2 regions of the Trichococcus sp. TS_SC_9 genome follow, and region 1 is predicted to be linked to the other one. Evidence: predicted binding sites of a transcription regulator. Region 1 holds the regulator's gene; the other holds the start of a gene.
What was found. Region 1 encodes Rex, which represses fermentation and respiration genes when NADH is low (regulators of the CRP and FNR family bind a similar motif). Its sites were predicted from a motif close to TTGTGAANTANTTCACAA; they were not measured.
Positions count from the first base shown of each region.

Region 1 (11,414 bases):
TGTCCAAATGGTTCGTGGGTTCATCGAGGACCAGAAAGTTCTTTTGATCCAAGGCTAGCTTACAGAGTGAAAGCCTAGCCTTCTCGCCACCGCTCAATGCCGGGATCGTTTTTTCGACATCGGCGCCGGAGAACAGGAAGCTTCCCAGGATGCTGCGCACATCTTTTTCGTTCAGCGTAGGGTGAAGATCCCAGATTTCGGCGAGAACGCTCTTGTTTTTGGAAAGGTTGCCTAATTCCTGGTCATAATAACCGAGGTCCACATTGGCACCGAGCTGGACTCTGCCTTTCAAGAGCGGAATTTCGGAAATGATCGACTTCAGCAAAGTGGACTTGCCGATCCCGTTCGGACCGACAATCGCAATCGCTTGCTGTTTGCGGATATCAAGGTTGATTGGGTCAGCCAAGACCGTATCGGCATAGCCGACTGCGCCGTCTTCAAGGGTCAAGACGACGTTTCCGCTCTCTTTTGCGATCTCGAAGGAGAAGCGGGCGGAACGTTCATCGCCTTTCGGTTTGTCCATCCGGTCCATTTTTTCCAGACGTTTGCGGCGGCTTTGCGCCATCTTGGTCGTGGAGGCGCGCGCCAGGTTACGGGCGACGTAATCCTCCAATTTGGAGATTTCATCTTGTTGCTTCTCGTAAGCCTTCAATTCCTGTTCCAGGCGGGCGGCTTTTTCGGTCAGATAGTAAGAATAGTTCCCTTTGTAGTGCTGGATCTTGTGGCGGCTGATTTCGTAGACTTCAGTGGCGACTTTGTCCAGGAAATAGCGGTCATGGGAAACAATCAAAAGCGAGCCATTGTAACCCATCAGATAATTTTCCAGCCAAGCCAGCGTGTCGATGTCCAGATGGTTGGTGGGCTCATCCAAAATGAGCAGATCGTTCTTCTCAAGCAGGATTTTGGCCAAAGCGAGCCTTGTTTTCTGGCCGCCTGACAATTGGGAGATTGGGCGATCATAATCTTCTTCGTAGAACTGGAATCCGTGCAACACCGAACGGATTTCAGATTCGTAGCCGTATGCATTCTTTTCATGCAGGGTATGCTGAAGATGGTCATAGCGTTCCAAAGCTTTTTGATACGCCTCCTCGTCTTCGAGCAGGTCCGGATCCCCCAACGCGAAAGCGGCTTGCTCAGCCTCTTTGCTTAATCGGATAAGGGGGGCAAAAATGGTCAACATTTCTTGCCAAATCGTATTGGAGGAATCGACCGCGCTATGCTGATCCAAATAGCCGATTGTAACTTCCTTGCTCTTGGAAACAGAACCGGCATCCGTTGCTTCGATGCCTGCCAAAATCTTCAGCAGGGTTGATTTTCCTGCTCCGTTTCGGCCGACGAGCGCAATGCGCGAATGGTCCTGGACGGTAATTTGAATATTATCGAATAAGACGCTCGCCCCAAAAAGGCGCGCCAAATTTTGTCCTTGTAGTAAAATCATATGTAGTGTCCTCTTTCTAAATAAATACTCACATTTATCCTTTCCATTTTATCACAGCAAGCACTGATTCGATAGGGACAAGCAGAGTTATTGCTATATTCACGTATTTGTGCATGTGAAATTTATTAATGACCCCGTTTACAATTAGTATTGTATTTCACATATTGTTCAAAAAAGGCTTCACAATCAAGTCCGGTTTCGAACAAATTAGTAGATTTTTCACAATCAGATGCTATAATAGTCAATATGAAATGAAAGCCTAAGTATGTGAACATACTTTTTAAAGTTTGTGCATTCGGACAAACAATATGAGGTACTAAATGAACGAGGAAAGAAGAGGAGAAAATAATGTCGACGAATGATATTCCAAAAGCTACGGCAAGGAGGTTGCCGATTTACCACCGCTACTTGCGCTTTTTGCATAACGCTGGTAAAAAACGTGTTTCATCCACTGAATTGAGTGAAGCAGTAAAAGTGGACAGTGCTACTATCCGTAGGGATTTTTCATATTTTGGCGCACTAGGCAAAAGAGGATACGGCTATGATGTCGAGTATTTGTTGGATTTCTTCAGCAAAACATTGAATCAGGACCGTTTGACGAACGTGGCTCTGATAGGTGTGGGTAATTTGGGACATGCCTTGTTGAACTACAACTTCCATGTAAGCAATAACGTCCGCATCAGTGCCGCATTTGATGTCAATGAAGGCATCGTCGGCAAAATCCTTAGCGGTGTGCCGGTTTATCCGATGACGGATATGGTTGAGCAATTGCGCATCCAGCAGATTGATGTAGCCATTTTGACCGTTCCCCAGGAAGTGGCGCAGGATGCCACTAACCGATTGACTGAAGCGGGCGTTCGCGGCATCATGAACTTTACCCCAATCCGTCTTTCCGTTCCGGACAATGTCCGCGTTCAGAATGTGGACTTGACGAATGAATTGCAAACATTGATCTATTTCTTGGACAATGACATCGGCTGAGCAAAGTCGATAGCCGAGTAGAAGAGAACGCAAAAAGAAGGATGAGGCTGCCTCATCCTTCTTTTTTTTTTAGAGCTGAACGAACCCGTTCAGCTTTTCCTAATTTTTATCCATGCTGTCTTTGATTTTCAAGTAGGCATTGAACATGCGTACGCCTTTCACAACATCACTTGTTGCGAACAGCACGCTGACGATGGCCATGAATCCCCAGCCTGCAGTATTCACAGCATCGACTGCCAGCCAGATGAAGAGGACGGCGAAAACGAATCGAATGATTATTTGAATTAATAGATTTTTTAAAGTCATGTTATTCCTTTCTTCTTCCTAAATAGCGTGCTCCACGAGTCTTACGAAATGAGTTGGGACAGAATCGGCAAGGCGGACACGGCATTCATCAACGCATGGGCAATCATCGGAGTCGCTATGTTTCTTGTCCGGTAATAAAGGAAAGAAAACCAAAGACCCAGAGAGCCGTAAACTAAATAGTGCCCATCATTATGTGCAATCGCAAAAAGCAAAGCGCTGATAGTGGCCGCGCCGACTATCCCGATCCCGTCAACCAGATGGGTGACAATCGCTTTACGGAATACAAATTCCTCCATCACAGGTGCAAAGATGATGATGTTGAAAATAAAGAACGGGTAGCGGTTTGTCAAGTCCAGCAACACTTCCGTATTTTCGGAAACGACTGGCATCTTGAACAAAAGATACTCCACATTCATCGCGACGATCTGAATCAGGACAGCTCCCATGAAACCGAAGAGTCCGTTCGTGAGCGTTTTTCCGATTGGGGCAGCCGGTTGATCCGTAAGACTGTTTTGTGGTGTCCATTTTTTTCTGCTATTCCATGCTACCATAAGGACAGTCCCTAGGAAAGCAAAGAATAGCGAGAGATTCATGGCGGCCGCAATGCGATCTGCCTCCGGAATGAACAAAAGAATCAAGACCGGCAGAAACTGAGAAGCGAGATAGATGAGGATGATCTGTATGGCTAACGTTAACCTTGAACGTATTTTTTTATTCATATTAATAGTACCTTTCTGAGAGAACTGACGTTTTTGCGCTTGATAAATAGTATAGCACAGTAGCGCTCAAAAATAGAATTGGAAAAAATCGGCTTCCCTCTTGCAAATTAATTGGAGATTGATTAATATAGAAATGTAACTTAGCACTCTGAGTTGGTGAGTGCTAAAATGATATTATTTTGGAGGGGTCATCTTGTTAAAACCATTAGGAAACCGTGTTATTGTAGAAGTTGCCAAAGAAGAAGAAAAATCTATAGGCGGCATCGTTTTACCGTCATCCGCTAAAGAAAAATCCCAAACAGGTACCGTTATTGCTGTTGGCACAGGTCTCGTGACAGATAACGGGGTAACAATCGAAATGACCGTTAAGGCCGGAGATACTGTCCTTTTCGAAAAATATGCAGGCACAGAAGTTAAATATGCGGGAACAGAATACTTAGTGATCAAAGAAAGCGACATCGTAGCAATCCTGGACTAAAAATATAATTCATGAGGTGAATCGATAAATGGCAAAAGACATTAAATTTTCAGAAGACGCAAGAGCAGCAATGCTTCGTGGTGTAGATATCTTAGCAAATACCGTAAAAGTGACTCTAGGACCCAAAGGACGCAATGTCGTTTTGGAAAAAGCGTACGGCTCTCCGTTGATTACGAATGATGGCGTGACAATCGCCAAAGAAATCGAATTGGAAGATCGCTTCGAAAATATGGGAGCGAAACTGGTTGCCGAAGTTGCTTCCAAAACAAACGACATTGCCGGTGATGGTACTACAACTGCCACTGTTTTGACACAAGCCATCGTTCGCGAAGGGCTGAAAAACGTTACAGCAGGTGCAAACCCAGTGGGCATCCGTCGCGGTATTGAGTTGGCTACACAAGCAGCTGTAAAAGGTTTGGCGGAAATTTCCCAAACCGTAAATTCGAGAGAATCGATTGCGCAGGTTGCTGCCGTATCATCCGGATCGAAAGAAATCGGCGAATTGATTGCTGAAGCAATGGAAAAAGTCGGCAACGACGGGGTCATCACTATCGAAGAATCTAAAGGGATCGAAACCGAATTGGATGTTGTCGAAGGCATGCAATTCGATCGCGGATACCTATCGCAATACATGGTCACTAACAACGATAAGATGGAAGCTGAATTGGAAGCACCGTACATCCTAATCACGGATCGTAAATTATCCAATATCCAGGACATCTTGCCTTTATTGGAACAAATTTTGCAACAAGGACGCCCATTATTGATTGTTGCTGATGATGTTGACGGAGAAGCACTTCCAACATTAGTATTGAACAAATTGCGTGGAACATTCAATGTAGCGGCAGTCAAAGCACCTGGTTTCGGTGACCGTCGTAAAGAAATGCTGCAGGACATCGCAATCTTGACAGGCGGTACAGTCATTGCTGAAGACTTAGGCTTGGAATTGAAGGATGCTTCCGTAGAACATTTGGGTCGTGCAGGCAAAGTTGTCGTAACCAAAGATTCCACAACAATCGTTGAAGGAGCTGGCGAAAAAGCAGCTATTGAACAACGTGTGGCGGTCATCCGTGCGCAATCAGCCGAAACAACTTCAGAGTTTGATCGTGAGAAATTGCAAGAACGCCTTGCGAAATTATCCGGTGGCGTCGGCGTCATCAAAGTCGGAGCGGCTACAGAAACTGAATTAAGAGAACGCAAACTGCGTATCGAAGATGCTTTGAACGCAACGCGGGCTGCTGTTGAAGAAGGTATCGTATCCGGTGGTGGTACAGCCTTGATCAACGTTCAAAAATGCGTCGAAGCGTTGGAACTGACCGGCGACGAAGCGACAGGTGCACGCATCGTAGCACGTTCATTAGAAGAGCCAGTGAGACAAATCGCTGAAAATGCAGGAAAAGAAGGCTCCGTTGTAGCCGATAAGATCAAAGGCCTTGAAGTTGGCATGGGTTATAACGCCGCAACCGACGAATGGGTAAACATGATTGATGCAGGAATCGTCGATCCTACAAAAGTGACACGTTCCGCATTACAAAATGCAGCCAGCGTTGCTGCCTTGATCCTATCGACAGAAGCTATCGTAGCCGACCGTCCCGCCCCAGCCACACCCCCATCAATGGACCCAGGCATGGGCATGATGTAAAAATTAGGATACGATGAATTGCGTTTAGAGGGTGAGCACTAAGAGGATAACCACAAAGCGGACGTTTTTTGTCCGTGTGTGGTTATCCTCTTAGGCGGAACCCTCTGCAATTCAGAGTTCAACTATAACAGTGTGTGATGAATCCTGAGCTCAGAGTTTGAGCACTAACGAGGTTCAGGACCAAGCAGCCCGGTTTTGGCTGAGTGGGCATGAACAGCGTTAGGCGGAGAACTCTAGGATTCAGAACCGTTCTATATAGGATGAACTGTTTAAGAAAGCGAACAATCACATCCTTGCAACCCATAAATAGAGCTGACCAACATAATTTTGTTGGTCAGCTCTATTTTTTTACCTTCTATTATGGAAAAGCACCAATATATGGTTTGAAAATAAAAAAAATTATCCTTATGAAAAGCTGTTCCATCAATGTTTTTGGATGGTTTTGAATGAAAGTTAATGTTTTTGAAGGAAAATGATTGCTTTATTCCCGTGTGGGTGGTATATTTTTGTTCGAGAGGTGATAGAAAGTGCTTACAGAAGAACGGCATAAAATCATTCTAGACACTTTAGCAAAAGACAATATCGTAAAACTGCAGGACCTAGTCGATCAGACGGGCAGTTCTGAATCCACAATCAGACGGGATTTGAGCACTCTAGAAGAGGCCGGCTTCCTGATCCGTGTACATGGCGGAGCAAAGAGGAACTACAGTGTTTCCGCTGAGGACAGGATGGAAGATAAAACATCCAAAAACGTTCAGGATAAACAACGGATCGCTGAAAAAGCAGCTCAATTGGTAAGCGATCAAGACATCATCTTTTTGGATGCCGGATCGACCACCTACGAAATGATTCCCTTCCTGAAAGGCAAGAGCATCCTCGTCGTCACCAATGGCGTCCCGCACGCCAGTTTATTATCGGATATACAAATCGAGACGATCCTTATAGGCGGCAAAATCAAGATGGAGACAAAAGCAGTCATCGGACCAGTCAGCCAAATGCAAATGAGGAATTACCGTTTCAGCAAAGCTTTTCTTGGCATCAACGGCATCGACAAGCAATATGGCTTCACGACGCCGGACACCGAAGAAGCGGCCATCAAGCGGATAGCCATTGAAAATGCAGCACAAAGCTATGTCGTTGCGGATGCTTCGAAGTTCAAACAAGTCAGTTTTGTGAAGGTCTGCGACATTGAGGATTGTGGCATCGTCAGCTACAATGTCCCGTCGGAAATCAAACGTAACCTGAAAGACAGTACAACTATTTGGGAGGCTGAATAATGATATATACAGTAACATTAAATCCATCCATCGATTACATCGTCCATTTGCCCGCTATCGAGTTGGGCGAAGTGAACCGTATCCAACAGGATTTCAAACTGCCGGGTGGCAAAGGCATCAACGTTTCCCGCATCCTGAACGAACTGGAAGTGGAAAATACCGCTTTAGGGTTCCTTGGAGGTTTCACCGGAAAATACATCGAAGACTGGTTGGAAGCGGAAAAAAGCAAAACGCATTTCACGCATGTGGAGGAAGCGACCCGCATCAACGTCAAGATCAAGTCAGGAATGGAGACTGAAATGAACGGTCCAGGCCCGAATATCGAGCCTGCAGTCGCAGAAGAATTCCTGAAACAATTCGATGCGCTTGATCCGGAAAACGACATCGTAGTCTTGGCGGGAAGCAAACCTGCAAGCTTGCCGGATGATTATTATCAGACCATCATCCGCAGATTGACGGACAAAGGCGTACCGTTCCTGATCGATACGACCGGGGAAGAACTGAAAAATGCGTTGCCTTACCATCCGTTATTGGTGAAACCGAACCACCACGAATTGGCGGAATTGTTCGATACCACTTTCGAAACGGATGAGGACATCCTGCCATACGGCAAGAAATTGCTTGAAGGGGGAGCGCAATACGCAATCATCTCAATGGCAGCTAAAGGAGCGATCCTTTTCACTCCGGAAGGTGTTTACCATGGTACAGTACCAAAAGGGGTACTTAAAAATTCAGTAGGGTCCGGAGATTCAATGATTGCCGGATTTGTCGGAACATACATGAAGACGCACGACCCGTTGGAAGCATTCAAAGTCAGTATCGCTTGCGGAAGCGCAACCGCTTTTGCCGACGATTTAGCCAAACGCGAAGAAATTGATACTCTAGTCAAACAAGTCACTATCAGTCAGCTATAGGGAGGAGAACTTATTAATATGAAAATCAATGATATCTTACTAAAAGAATTGATGGTTATGGATTTGCAAGCAACAACTAAAGAGGGCGTCATCGATGAAATGATCGCAGGTCTTTCCACTAATGGCATCATCAATGATGTTGCGGTTTACAAAGAGGGCATCATGAAGCGCGAGTCACAAACATCCACTGGTTTGGGCGACGGCATCGCAATGCCGCATGCCAAAAACAAAGCGGTCATCAAACCTGCAGTTGTTTTTGCAAAAAGTGCAGCAGGTGTGGACTATGCTTCATTGGACGGTCAACCAGCACATCTATTCTTCATGATTGCGGCTCCAGAAGGCGCAAATAATGTTCATTTGGAAGTTTTAGCGTCATTATCCCGTTTACTTATCAATCCTGATTTCACTGCATCATTGAAAAAAGCTCAGACTCCAGAAGAAGTTCAAGGTTTGTTTGCGGCAGCAGAAGCTAAGCGCGAAGCCAAAGAGCAAGCAGAAGCAGCAGCGAAAGCAGCTCCAGTAGCGGCAACCGAAACGAAGAGACCTTTCGTCATTGCAGTAACGGCTTGTCCTACAGGGATCGCACACACGTATATGGCGGAAGATTCATTGAAACTGATGGCTGAAAAAATGGGCGTCGATATCCGCGTTGAAACGAACGGCTCGGATGGCGTCAAGAACGCCTTGACAGCCGACGAAATCCGCCGTGCTGATGGCGTCATCGTGGCAGCTGACAAAAAAGTTGAAATGGCGCGTTTCAACGGTAAACACGTTCTTCAAAGACCGGTAAGCGACGGCATCAACAAAGCTGAAGAATTGATCACAAAAGCAATGCGTCAAGAAGCACCGATCCTGAATGTTGAAGGCGATACATTCTCATCCAGCTCAAGCGACGAAAATCCATCAATCATCGGAAGAATCTACAAAGATCTGATGAACGGTATTTCACACATGTTGCCGTTTGTTGTCGGTGGTGGTATCCTGATTGCGATTTCCTTCCTGTTCGAAACGTCATTCGGTGCTGACAGTACGTTGTTCATTTCCTTTATGGCAATTGGTGGAGCGGCATTCAGCTTCCTGATTCCGATTTTGGCCGGTTACATCGCAATGAGTATCGCAGATCGTCCAGGGTTGCTTCCAGGTATGGCGGGCGGTTACTTGGCTGTGCAAGCAAATGCCGGATTCTTGGGCGGTTTGATTGCTGGTTTCTTGGCAGGATACATCATGGTTTATCTGAAGAAAGCCTTTAAAGGATTACCGCGGGCATTGGATGGCATGAAGACAATTCTCTTATACCCTGTGTTCGGTCTATTGATCACTGGTTTGTTGATGTATTTCTTGGTCGGTCCTGTCTTCTCCACAATCAATACAGCTATGATTACCTTCCTGGAAAACTTGGGTACTGGTAACGCGGTGTTGTTGGGTGCTGTTCTTGGCGGTATGATGGCAATCGATATGGGTGGTCCATTCAATAAAGCAGCTTATGCCTTCTCAATCGGTATCTTCACGGATACTGGCGATGGCAGCTTGATGGCCGCTGTAATGGCTGGTGGTATGATTCCTCCATTGGCAATCGGTATCGCAACCTTGATTTTCAAAAATAAATTTACAGATATCGAACAAAAATCTGGACTTTCCAACATCTTGTTGGGCCTTTCCTTCATCACTGAAGGTGCAATTCCATTCGCTGCAGCAGATCCGATGCGCGTTATCGGCTCATCCATCCTTGGTTCAGCGATTGCAGGTGGTTTGACGCAACTATGGGCAGTTTCGATCCCTGCACCACACGGTGGCTTGTTCGTAATCACATTGGCTAACCGTCCGTTGATGTTCTTGCTTGCTTTATTGATCGGAACAGTCGTTTCAGCGTTGACGTTGGGTCTGTGGAAAAAAACTAAGACACAAGAAGTCGCAAAATAAATTGAATCATGCATTGAGAGAACAGACTGGGCATCCCCCTAACTGTTCTCTCTTTTTTGCTGTTCCGAAAACAAGTCTAATAAATGAAAACGGTATGACAGATAAATGAGAATAATGTAAAAAAATGGGATGATTTTCATGGCAGATATGCTATAATGCATATTGTTAAATAAATGAAAATGTAGATATCAGTTCATGCATAAAAGCAACGGATATTGAAATCTGTATAAGGAGGTAAAAGCATGGCAGCAAAGGAATCAATCAAAAAAGTGGTTTTGGCTTACTCAGGTGGATTGGACACGTCAGTCATCATCCCTTGGTTAAAAGAAAATTACAACAACTGTGAAGTAATCGCCGTAGTAGGAGACGTAGGACAAGGTGATGACTACAGCCGATTGGAAGAAAAAGCGATCAACTGTGGCGCATCGAAATTGTATGTTGCAGACTTGAAGAAGGAATTCGTCGAAGAATTCATTTGGCCGACATTGCAAGCAGGCGCTAAGTACGAAGGACAATATTTATTGGGGACTTCTTTCGCCCGTCCGATCATTGCGAAAAGAATGGTAGAGATTGCGCATCTGGAAAATGCTGATGCGATCGTTCATGGAGCAACAGGGAAAGGGAACGACCAGGTCCGTTTTGAAGTTGGCATCAGAGAATTCGATCCGAACATCACGATCATCGCCCCTTGGAGAGAATGGGAACTGACTTCCAGAGAAGATGAATTTGCGTATGCTGCTGCACATAACGTGCCGCTTCCGATTACGTTGGAAACAAACTACTCAAAAGATAAAAACTTATGGCATCTATCGCATGAAGGCCTTGATCTGGAAATGACAGCCAACGAGCCTGATTACGATAAAATTCTGGAGATGTGCGTGACGCCTGAGAAAGCTCCGGACGAAGCGACCTATGTTACCCTGGAATTCAAAAAAGGCATACCGGTCAGCCTGAACGGTGAAGCTTTGGACGGCATCGCTCTGATCGAAAAATTGAATGTGATTGCAGGCGCGAACGGCGTCGGCATCATCGATATCGTGGAGAACCGCTTAGTCGGCATGAAATCAAGAGGCGTTTATGAAACGCCAGCTGGAACTGTGCTGTACCATGCCCACGATAAATTGGAACAGCTTTGCCTGGACAAAGACACGTTCCAATACAAACAATTGCTTGCCAACAAATATGCGGAGCTTGTATACAACGGATTGTGGTATACACCATTGCGCAAAGCATTGGCTGCATTTGTTGAGGAAACACAACAGAATGTCGAAGGTTTCGTGAAGATGAAGCTTTATAAAGGCAACATCACTGATGCTGGCGTTGTCAGCGCGAAATCATTGTACAGCGAAAGCTTCGCGACTTTCGAGAGCGACGATGTATACAACCATACTGATGCAGCCGGCTTTATCCGTCTGTTCGGATTACCTACATCCATCCGTGTCATGAAAGAGCAAGCTGAAGATCAAGCGACACATGAAGAATTGAAAGATCTTTTAAAATAAACAACCGGTATTAGTGTCTCTTGACAACTAGTCCGCTCTGGAACGCCCTCATCAGGCAATAACTCCTGATGAGGGCGTTCTTTTTCAGTTGTTGGATGGAAACCCTGGAGGATGACGCCGCAAGCAGGCCGTCATCCAAAAATGGAGGGATATTGCATTTCCAAACTTTGATATCCCAAAAGAATAAACTATGATAAAATGAATGCATTCATATTTAGCTAGTTTAAGGAGGAGGAG
Region 1 is NZ_CM149591.1:485,068-496,481, reverse strand. Features, by position in the region: gene AC0J5I_RS02220 (ABC-F family ATP-binding cassette domain-containing protein) at 1-1,438, opposite strand, end outside; gene AC0J5I_RS02215 (redox-sensing transcriptional repressor Rex) at 1,787-2,419, shown strand; gene AC0J5I_RS02210 (DUF4305 domain-containing protein) at 2,519-2,725, opposite strand; gene AC0J5I_RS02205 (CPBP family intramembrane glutamic endopeptidase) at 2,767-3,444, opposite strand; gene groES (co-chaperone GroES) at 3,638-3,922, shown strand; gene groL (chaperonin GroEL) at 3,951-5,564, shown strand; gene AC0J5I_RS02190 (DeoR/GlpR family DNA-binding transcription regulator) at 6,092-6,841, shown strand; gene pfkB (1-phosphofructokinase) at 6,841-7,755, shown strand; gene AC0J5I_RS02180 (PTS fructose transporter subunit IIABC) at 7,774-9,675, shown strand; gene AC0J5I_RS02175 (argininosuccinate synthase) at 9,918-11,177, shown strand; gene AC0J5I_RS02170 (sugar transferase) at 11,380-11,414, shown strand, end outside.

Region 2 (11,414 bases), 180 kb from region 1:
GATCTTTCAATCTTTTCGCTGTCTTCGCCAGAACGCCTCTTTTATCTTTTTCCCTACCTTCAACGACCGTTCCGTAATTCTGCCTCGTCATGAGTGTCAGACCGTAAGGCGCAATCTCTTTGTCCAGCCATTCCAGATCCTCCTTGATGACTGCTTTATTGACATAGTATTTCTCTGCCAACGAAGTAAGTGTAAGTGGTGCATCAGCCATCAACAAGTGATAGAGAATCAGTAGCCGGCGCCCCATGTCCTCCTTATAAGAGCTGTCCGAATCAGAAGCATGGACAATCTCCATCAGTTTTTTGACATTCCGTTTTTCTGCTCTCAGGCTGACACCGATCCCCGGTCTTCTTTCCAATTTCCCCTCATGGAGTCGCCCTTCCAGCAGTTGCTCTATTTTATCCAAATCATTCCGGATAGTCCTTACCGAACAATCCTGTTCCACCGCTAATTCTCCGATTGTCCGAAACTCATTCAAGTGGGCCAGCAGGCTTCGCAATAAGTTCAATTGCCGCTCATTCATTTTTTCACCTCCTAAAAAAACCATTCCTCGCATCCGAAAGCCTTTCCATCCATTATACGGGGAATGATTCTTAGGTTCAATTTATGCTGCTATTGCCATGATCCATTCAAACTAGGAGACCGTTCTAAGCATCTCATATGCCTTTTCTGTTGTCTCGACTGACATAAGGTCGTTTCTGAATGCATCATCCATCAATCTTCTGGATAACATTTGCAGAATCTTCAGATGCGCATCGTTTTGATTTTCGGCAGGTACCGCAATCATGAAGATCAGTTTTGCGGGGCTGCCGTCCAGGCTGTCCCAGTCCACGCCTGCTTTTTTTCTGCCGAATACGACGCAAGGCTCTGAGACCGCCGCTGACTTTCCGTGAGGGATTGCAATGTTCATGCCGATGCCGGTCGTGCTTTCTGCTTCCCGTTCCAGGATGGCTTTCTTGAACTCGCTGCGTGACGTTACATTGCCGTGTGTTGCCAGTGCATCAACCAATTCGTCCATCGCACTGTCTTTTGAGTCGCTTTCCAAGTCCAAAATGATCAAGTCTCTTGTCAAAATATCCGTCAGTTGCGAAACTGGCTTACTGCCCGTTGCTTTCTTAACCACAACTGGAGCAGCCTCAGGCATTTTTGTCGTGGCTGGCGCAACAGCAACTGCGATCAGTTCCCCAATTATCACATCTTTTTTCAGGATTTTCAGCATCATGACCGTTACAGCAACACCCACCGCAACCGCAACGAAGAACATAAGTACATTATCGACTGCACCAAGGAGGGCAACAATCGGTCCTCCATGTGCCACTCGATCGCCTACATTCCCTAGTGCCGCAACAACTGAACCGGCCATCGAACCAACGACGATGCTCGGAATGACACGCAACGGATCTTGCGTTGCAAATGGGATAGCTCCTTCAGTGATTCCGAACAATCCCATCGTGAAGCTGGCCTTCCCTGTTTCTTTTTCCGTCTGCGTAAACTTATCTTTCAAAAGGAACGATGCGACTCCCAAACCGATGGGAGGGATACAGATAGCGACAGCGATTGGCCCCATGATTTCATAATTGCCTTGCGCAATCATACCCGAACCGAAGAGGAAGGCTACCTTATTGAATGGGCCGCCCATATCGACAGCTATCATCGCACCCATGATCAATGCCAGGACGATTTCACTGGACCCTTGCATTCCTGCCAGCCAGTTTGTCAACATCTCAAAAAATGATGCAACCGGCTGTCCGATAACGAAGATGAACAATAATCCCACTACGAGTGTGGCTATGATCGGGATGAAGATGATCGGCATGACTGCCTGCATCGCCTTCGGAACCTTCACTTTTTTCAGCGCCAGCGCCACATACCCTGCCAGGAAACCGGTGATGATACCACCGATGAATCCAGCATTCGCTTCGCTTCCGTAGAAACTTCCGTTGGCTGCAACAAGTCCACCAATCATACCCGGAACAAGACCCGGTCTGTCGGCGATGCTGTAGGCGATGTATCCGGATAGGATCGGGATGATTAAGCCCATCGCCGCACCACCCAGAGCGATTACGGTCGACCAAATGGAATCTTCCGGAATGACGATTCCTGTAGCGGTTGGCTCACCGCCCAACGTCAAGGCGATCGCAATCAGTAATCCTCCGACGACAACGAACGGAACCATATAGGAAACGCCGTTCATCAAACTTTGATAGATTGGATTTTTCCTTTTCTCGGAGTTGCTCTCTGAGCCCGTCCGAACGGCTGAGGCGCTGCCATAAACAGGTGCATGCCCATCAATGATCTGTTGGATCAATTTTTCGGGATTACGGATACCTTCCTGCACGCCTACAGTCACCATCGGTTTGCCTTGGAAACGTGATTTGTCCAATACGGTATCTGCAGCTATGATGACGCCATCCGCTTCACGGATTTCCGCATCGGTCAATGCATTTTCAATACCGATCGATCCATGTGTTTCGACTTTGATTTCCACTCCCATTTTTTCCCCGGCTTTTTGGATATTCTCTGCTGCCATGTAGGTATGGGCTATGCCGACAGGGCACGCTGTTAAAGCGATGATTTTCTTTTTCCCAGTATTCATTTTTTTATCCACCTCTGTAGTTATTTGTTGTCCTTATTGTATCCCCTTTCCTGAGGAAATAAATCCCGATTTTTTTCTGGGATGTGGCAAAAATCAGATTATTTGCCGCATAACGTCCTCGCCCAACCCGTAGCACCCCTTCTTATTTGAACTCGCCCTATGAAACCGTTATACTGAAAATAAAAAAGGTGGTTTTTCAAATGATGTTCGAACTCAGGGTTACGCTTTTGGATGTCGGCATACCGGTTTGGCGGGATATACAATTGGATGACGACACGACCTTCTCCGATCTGCATTTCATTCTCCAAAGTGCATTCAACTGGTCCGATCTCCACCCGCATACTTTCAGGTTTGCCTCGCCGCATAAAGACACATTGGCAGAAACCGATCGTCTGCGGGACCATGTCCAAGGAAAAGACGACAAAATCATCTACACTTACAATATGGAAGATAACTGGGAACATGAAATCATCCTGCAAAAAGCCTTTGAGGCGAAGGCGGACGTTCTCTATCCCCGTTGCGTGCGCGCCGAGAATCTGACGCCGGAGGAAGACCATACCCGCCTCGATATCACGGATGGCACACTGGACCTCGCGTATAAAGATTCCGGGGAAATTGTGAAAGCAATCAATGAGGAATTGGCTTATCTGAACGTCAGCGGCCTAGGCGAAGGCCTGCCGGGGCTTGATGAGGACGAGTGGATAGCTTTGGATGATGACGAAGATGAATGGGAAGATGACGGCGGACATCTGTGAAAAGCTGACAACAACAAAAGGCAAGCATTCGGGCTTTTATGGAGCCGCATGCTTGCCTTTTGTTGTCGGATATATCGCGCGTCCGGCTGGGTTGTCCGATATCCCGCAACTATCGGACAACCTACAAGCAAAAACACCTCCTGCGCCTGAAATCAGACGTAGGAGGTGTTTTACATTAATCAGGATTGCTTATTGAGCAGTTTCTGTGATCGATTTCGTTGCTGTTTTTTTCTTGTAAACAAGATCCAGGATCAGACCTGCAGCCGCAACCACGATAGCAACATAGAAAGCTTTGGTGAAGTCACCGTTGTTTGCAGCAGCGATTCCTGCTGTTACTTTAGGTGCAACGAAAGCGGATGTCGAGTAACCGATGAACACGATACCGTAGTTGACGCCTTGGAATTTCGGTCCGAAGTTATCCATGACTAACGATGGGAACACGCCCATCACACCGCCGAAGCATAGGCCTAAACCAATTATCCCGAGTGTAAAACCGAACATGGATTTGACAAAAATAAGGATCAAGAAAGTAAGAATGATGACACTATACATGATGCTGATAGTCGTGGGTTGGCCCAATTTATCGGAAACAGCGCCCCAGATAACGCGACCCATAGTATTGCTAAGAGAATACACGCTGACATATACGGCTGCCGCTGCTGCGGATAGGCCGAACATGGATTGTCCGATCGGAGAAGCGTTTGAAGCGATCATCAAGCCTGAGAAAGCACCCATGGCGAACATCAGGATGATCATATAGAATTTCGGATCCTGCAGCATTTCTTTCCAGTTCTTGTTTACGACCGGTTTATTCGCTGCTGCAGTAGCCGCTGCGTTCATATTTTTTGGCATATAATCTTTCGGAGCAACCTTGATGAAGAGGCTGCAAGTGAAGCTGATGATGGCATAGGCGATACCCATCCGCACGAAAGTATCGGCAACGCCAATACTTTGGATCAGTTGGTTTGCGATCGGAGCTGCGATGATGGCCGCTCCGCCCATACCTGCTGTGATCAATCCGGAAGCCAAACCTTTTTTATCCGGGAAGAAACGGATTGTGTTGCTTAGGCAACCTGAGTAAGCGAAGCCTTGTCCGAAACCAGCCATCAAACCGTAATAAATGTACAATTCAGTCAAAGTAGTTGCCGTACCCGCCAAAGCAAAACCGACACCGAACAATACCGCTCCGGCCATCGTGCTCCATTTCGACCAACCTTTGTCGGTCAAGAAGCCGCCCAAGATCATCGGAATCGGCCCTAAAGCCGCGTTGATCGCGAAGGCTACCATGACCTCAGCCATTGTCCAACCTCTTGCGGCAGACAACGGTCCCGCCAACACGCTGAAAGCATAAACTGCACCCGTACACATCAAGATACCCATAGAGCTGACCAAGACAGCCCAACGATTAATTTCCTTTTTCATCAACAACACTCCCTTATTTTCCATTCGCCATAACGATGTTTTTTAGTTCTCCCCAATTTTCGCGGAACATGCCTTCGTTCATTACTTTCAGATTTTCAGCAATGACCGGTTTGAAGCCCATTTGTCCCAAAATATCTTTTTCAAGATCGACGCCCGGGGCGATTTCGATCAGGCGCAATTTGCCTTTCTCGAGGTCGAATACCGCACGTTCTGTTACGTACAATACTTCCTGTTCCACTTCGGACGCGTATTCCCCGCTGAAAGTGACTTGTTCGACTTCAGCTACGAATTTCTTCGCTTTGCCTTCCTGGATGATCGTCAAACGGCCATCTTTGACTTCCTGCTGCAAGCCACCGGCAGTAAAGGTTCCTGCAAACACCAATTTTTTGGCAGCTTGGGAAATATTGATGAATCCGCCGCAACCAGCGACACGATTGCCGAACTTGGATACATTCACGTTTCCGTATGCATCGGTCTGAGCCAACCCCAACACGGATAAGTCCAAGCCGCCGCCATCATAGAAATCGAATTGCGCATGATGATCCATGATCGCTTCGCTATTGAAGGCATGCCCGAAATCCCGCAATCCTGCCGGAACGCCGCCGATCGATCCAGCTTCGGTCGTCAACACCAATTGATCGCTGATTCCTTCCTCAGCACCGACTGTCGCGACATTGACAGGAATCCCTACGCCAAGGTTCAGGATAGCGGACGGAACCAACTCCATCGCTGCACGGCGGGCGATAACTTTACGTGCGTCCAATGGAAGTGCCGTTACAGCATCCATTGGTACTTTTGTATCGCCGGAGAAAGCCGGATTGTACTCAGTGTTTTCTGTCTGGAACTGATTGCCTGGTTGTGCCACGACAATGTAATCGACCATGATACCCGGTACTTTGACGTCTTTAGGATGCAGCGTGCCTGCTGCTGCTAATGTTTCCACTTGTGCGATCACGATGCCGCCTGAGTTTTTGACAGCCTGTGCGACCGGCAGCACTTCCATGTGCAAACCTTCTTTTTCAAGCGTCAAGTTGCCTTTTTCATCGGCTACCGTTCCGCGGATCAGGCCGACATTGATCGGGAAAGTCGGGTAGAATAACCATTCTTCATTTTCGATTTCAACCACTTTGACGATATCTTCGGTCGTGCGCGGGGAAAGCTTGCCGCCTTCCAGACGCGGATCGACGAAGGTACGCATGCCGACTTTTGTGAACAAGCCCGGACGTTTTGCGGCGATTTCACGGTACAGTTGGGTAATGACCCCTTGCGGAAGGTTGTAGGCTTCGCATTTGTTTTCGACAATCAGGTCACTGAGTTGCGGAGAAGCACTGACGATGCCGCCGATCCAACGTTTGATCAAGCCTTCATGGGCAAGATGGCTCATCCCTTTTGTGCGGCGATCCCCTACAGCGCTCGCGTGGATGACTGTCAGGTTGTTCGGATGGCCTTCCGCTTTAAAGCGATCTTCGATGGAAATGGCCATCTCTTCGTTCACACAGGCCATACCGAATCCGGTTAATGCCACTGTGCTGTTGTCTTTGATCAATTTTGCCGCTTCTGCAGCTGTGATTACTTTTGTCATAAGTGTACCCTCCTATTTGCTCGTTCATTCACATAAGTAAGTAAGAAAAAAGCTCAGTCTTACTCTGAGCTTTTCAGTTTTGATTAATAAGCGATCTTCAATGATGCTGCGATTGCTTCAGCGTCCTTGAACAATGTTTCGATGATTTCTTTGGCAGGACGGATATCACGGACCATACCGGTGATTTGGCCGGCCATGACCGATCCATTCTCGACATCGCCTTCGAAGACGGCTTTGCTCAATGAACCCAATGATAATTCTTCCAATTCATCACGGGATGCATTGTTGTTTTCCAGTTCCTGGAACTTCGCAAGCATCTTGTTTTTGATGGAACGGACAGGTGCTCCGTTGCGGCGTCCTGTAACGATTGTAGCTGTATCATCAGCATCCAGTACGGCTTGCTTGAATGTAGCTGGAACCGGGCATTCTTCAGCAGACAAGAAAAGTGTTCCTACTTGGATCCCTTGAGCACCCATCGCGTACATCGCAACGACTCCGCGGCCATCACCGACTCCGCCGGCTCCCAATACAGGGATGTTGACTGCGCTGACTACTTGCGGCACTAAGCACATGGTTGTTGTTTCGCCGACGTGTCCGCCCGCTTCTGTTCCTTCAGCTACGATTGCATCAGCGCCCAAGGCTTCCATTTTCTGTGCATGTTTCACGGAAGCTACTACTGGAATGACTTTGATGCCAGCTTCTTTGAATTTCGGCATGAACGGTTTCGGTGTTCCTGCTCCAGTTGTTACGACTTTGACGCCCTCTTCAATCACGACATCAACCAATTCTGGGCAATTCTTCATCATCAACATCAAGTTAACGGCAAAAGGTTTGTCTGTCATGGTTTTGCATTTTTGGATTTCTGCGCGCAATTGATCTGCTGTCATCCCACCTGAAGCAATGATGCCTAGTCCGCCTGCATTTGAAACGGCAGAAGCGATATCAGCTGTTGCGATCCGTGCCATCGCTCCTTGAAAAATAGGATATTCTATTCCTAGCATTTCGCATAATGTTGTCATTTCGTTTTTCCTTCTTCCTTGAATTGTGAGTGATGAGTCTACAAGATTGGCTGAAATTGCCGTCCCACTTGCTCACCTTTTCTCTTGATAGTTGCATTATAGAATTGATCAGATTAATTGTGAAATAGTAATCTTCACCGGTTTATCATAACTGTTTGGTTATACGAAATAATTTGATTCGGAATGGAAAGCTCGTCATTAGTGAGTTTATGAACAAATATAATACACCTCTTTTTTGAGATAATGTATTTTGTCCATATCTTTTTTGTTCTGAATAGATATCATCTCCATAACTCTTCTGTTATAATTGTGATTATTTTATCTTTCACAATCGAAAATGCGTTAAAATAACTTCTGTGATACCCTATCGTTCTCTATTTCAAACAGAAATAAAGCCACCCATCGAAAGGATGACTTAAAATGCTGCAACAGACCACTATCATTGCCTACCTGGATGCTATCGTCAGTGAAGGGACCTTCACCCAGGCGGCAAAGTCTCTATATATTTCCCAACCTTACCTCAGCAAAACCATCACGAAACTGGAAGAGGAACTGCAAACCCAATTGGTCGAGCGCAATCGGACTCCGATGGAATTGACCTATGCCGGCGAAAGGTTCCTGACGCACATGAAAAAGATGCAGAACCAGTACGAGGATATGGTCAACGAATTGACCCTGATCACAAAACTGAAATACGGCCGGATCCGCATCGGTGTCCATCCGATCATGGGTTCCTTCCTTCTTCCGCTGATTTTGCCCAAGTTCCATGAAAAATATCCCGGCATCGTTCTGAAGATCATGGAACAGGACGCCAAGACGACAGAGATGGACCTGTTAGAAAACAAAGTCGATCTCTACTTGGGCATGCTGCCGATCCATAACGAACAGCTATCCTACACGATGCTTGCGGATGACAAATGGTGTGTCATTGTACCGGACACGAGCCCGCTGCACCAACCCGGGCTAAAGGAAATTGAAAAATTTCCGTACCCATTGAACTTATTGAAGAATGAAAAGTATGTGCTGACCACTTCCCAATCCGGGATCCGCAAACAGGCAAACGAATTCCTGAAGCATCTGGACATCAAAGCCGATATCGTCATGGAATCACAGAACATTTCTACAGCAGCAGCGCTTGCGCGAAAAGGAATGGGACTGACTTTTCTGCCGAAGAGTGCGCTCAACAACAGTGAATTGATGGACAGCTACAATATTTTTTATATCGAAACCAGCATCGTCCGCACCCGTTATTTCATCGCCTACAGCAAAGAAAAGACCCTTTCGTCCGTCGACTTGGCCCTGATCGATATGGCGAAAGAGCTGATGAAAGCCTACAGCGATTCCATCTAAAAAAATAGACAAAAAAGGAGCAGGAGAGTGCGTCATTTGCGCATTCCCTTGCTCTTTTTTTTGCATCACATATATAAAAAAAACACCAGAGCTCAGTCTGGTGTCCCAACATTCGCTGCTTTCAAGTTCTTGATTTCCAAAAACTTTTGGCAGAGTTTATCCAATTCCTGCTCCATCACAGCGCTCGTCTCAGGTGAATAACTGAGCATTTTTGCCGGATTGGATACCAAATCCAGAACGGAATCGGGAACCACCTTGTCGCCTTCGACATGGACAGCAATCTGTGGGAAGTAGTTCGTTGTCCCGCAGCAGGCTGAGACAAGATAGGCGATTTCATAATGCTCATTGCCTTTGTCGCGGATGCGGAAATAGCCATCGCCAATGAATTCCTTTTCCGGTCCGAAATTAGCCAATATCAGTTCCAAATCCTTCTTTTCCATTGAGAAAACCCCTTTTCTTCATGAATCAACCAAGATGATTATTTGCCTAAAAAACGTGAATATAGGCTTGTACTTCAACACTTGCCCGCACTTTTCCTTCAAAGATAGTATACCACTCTCGGACGGTTTTGGACATCCACTGTGCAACAGATGAGAGCAATATTTCTGGTATTTCCCCGAGCCACCTTCCTCGTGTGGAAGGAGTGCTTCTGGTAAGTTTATCCTTCACCGCTGTGATAAAATAAACTTGTAAGCGCTGACTGAACAAATCATAGAAACGGGGTTATCCAGATGACAGAAACAAAATTAGCGAAACTGAGAATCACTGGCCAATCACACCAAGGCATCACCACTACAGTAAAAGTCCGCAATCTGCCTGAATTTTTTGTGGATGAATCGGAACGGATGGGCGGCGACAACAAAGGGCCGAATCCGCTGGAATATCTTTTGAGTTCCTTGGCAGGCTGCACATCGATCATAGCCTATTATGTAGCCGAACAACAGGGGCTCGCCTACAGAGGACTGTCGTTCACCGTCGAAGGCACCTTTGATCCGCGCGGTTTTGCCGGGGAGGATGATATCCGGACCTACTTCCAGGAAGTCACGCTCATCAATCATATCGAAACTGATGAGACCGACGAAGCCATTGAGAAGCTGGCGGCTGAAGTCGAAAGAAGATGCCCCGTCTATAACCTCATGTTGGATGCTGGCGTCGACATGTCGACCCAATGGATTCGGACCAATTAAAAGAAACAAAAAAAACCCGTCAGGCCGCCTTATTTGGTCGGCTGATGGGATTTTTTTGCGTTGCATCACTTGAATTCCCTCAGCTTGTTTTCGCTCGGAACCATGTGGCTCGTATAATTTTCGATTTTGAATGTCAGTCGATCCATCGCTTGCTGCATGACATCGATCCGTTCCTGGAGTTCGCGCTGTTGTTCAACCAACAGATCCATTCTTGCCGGAACGGTCTCTTCGCCACTGCGGAAGAGTGCAAGATATTCGATCAAGGATTCGATCGATAAACCTGCATTGCGCATCTGGCGGCTGAAGACGATCCACTTCAGATCTTCTTCATCGAACTCACGGACCCCATTTTCATTCCTTTTTATTGGAGGAATCAGACCGATCCTCTCATAGTAGCGGATCGTATCAGCCGATACACCCGTTTGTTCGCTGGCCTTCTTTATGTTTATCATCTCGTCCATCCTTTCGGCATCAAAATCTATCCTGACAGTAAGCCTCAGTTACATTCTATACCTTGGAGTGGACTCCAAGTCAATTGGAAATTTTCGAGGATCGGAGATGCCCTTGCTTTAAATAAAGTGCTATTCTTGCAACGCAAGCAACTGGAGAATTGTGTGCGACACCGCATCCTCATCATTTGTCCTGCCCGTGATGAAAGCCGCCGTGTCCTTGATGATCGGATAAGCATTCCGCACAGCGAAACTGTATCTGCCGCTCTCCATCATTTCGATGTCGTTCATCCCATCCCCGAACACCATCGTTTCTTCCGGGGTGACCTGCAGCAGCTCCTGCAGTCGGGCGACCGTACTCCCTTTATGCACGTTGAAGTCGGTGATGTCCAGCCAGGCCTTCTCCGAAGCGACGATATGCGCCCGGTCGCTGTAATCGATTAATTTTTCAGCAGTTTGGATGCAGCGCTCTTGCATATCGCGGACTGTGATTTTGATAAAATCGTCCGCGATGGCCCCAAAATCAGCCACCGTAATCACTTTCTTGTACGATTTCCTGACAGCTGCGGATTCCTCGGGCGACAAATCACTTTTAATCATGGCGGCTTCTTTCGTGCAGGCAATCAACGTATGCCCAAGCTGCATCTCTTCCAGTTCGCGCAGGATGGCAAGGCCTGTCCCATTCTCTAACAACGATTCGTAAACGACTGCGCCGTTGCGTTTGATCCGCGACGCACTGTCCCCCAGGATCCAAAAATCAGCCGCATCCTCGCCGAATATTTCTTCGACGCGCTCGCTCTGCTTGCCGGTGCATGGCGCGAAAACGACTCCTTTTTCCGTCATCAACTGCTTGACCTGCTTGAAAAGTTCTCTATTGAAATCCCCTTTGTTGTTCAAGAACGTCCCGTCCATATCCGTCAAAATCAATTTGATCATCCGATATCCTCCGTTCCGATTGTCTTCTCGCTCCCATTATCGCATATTTCTCCGCTTCTGACCGTTAAATGACCCAAAAATGGCATCGGCAGTGCATTTCCCGTATAATGGATATTGA
Region 2 is NZ_CM149591.1:663,344-674,757, forward strand. Features, by position in the region: gene AC0J5I_RS03105 (BglG family transcription antiterminator) at 1-523, opposite strand, end outside; gene AC0J5I_RS03110 (fructose-specific PTS transporter subunit EIIC) at 635-2,596, opposite strand; gene AC0J5I_RS03115 (plasmid pRiA4b ORF-3 family protein) at 2,797-3,351, shown strand; gene AC0J5I_RS03120 (L-lactate MFS transporter) at 3,541-4,773, opposite strand; gene AC0J5I_RS03125 (acyl CoA:acetate/3-ketoacid CoA transferase) at 4,787-6,355, opposite strand; gene AC0J5I_RS03130 (nitronate monooxygenase) at 6,439-7,398, opposite strand; gene AC0J5I_RS03135 (LysR family transcriptional regulator) at 7,795-8,724, shown strand; gene AC0J5I_RS03140 (hypothetical protein) at 8,817-9,164, opposite strand; gene AC0J5I_RS03145 (OsmC family protein) at 9,456-9,911, shown strand; gene AC0J5I_RS03150 (MerR family transcriptional regulator) at 9,977-10,360, opposite strand; gene AC0J5I_RS03155 (HAD-IIB family hydrolase) at 10,493-11,296, opposite strand.
Region 2: a site for Rex is predicted at 7,574-7,591, ahead of AC0J5I_RS03130 (nitronate monooxygenase). Genes of this name have one in related genera too.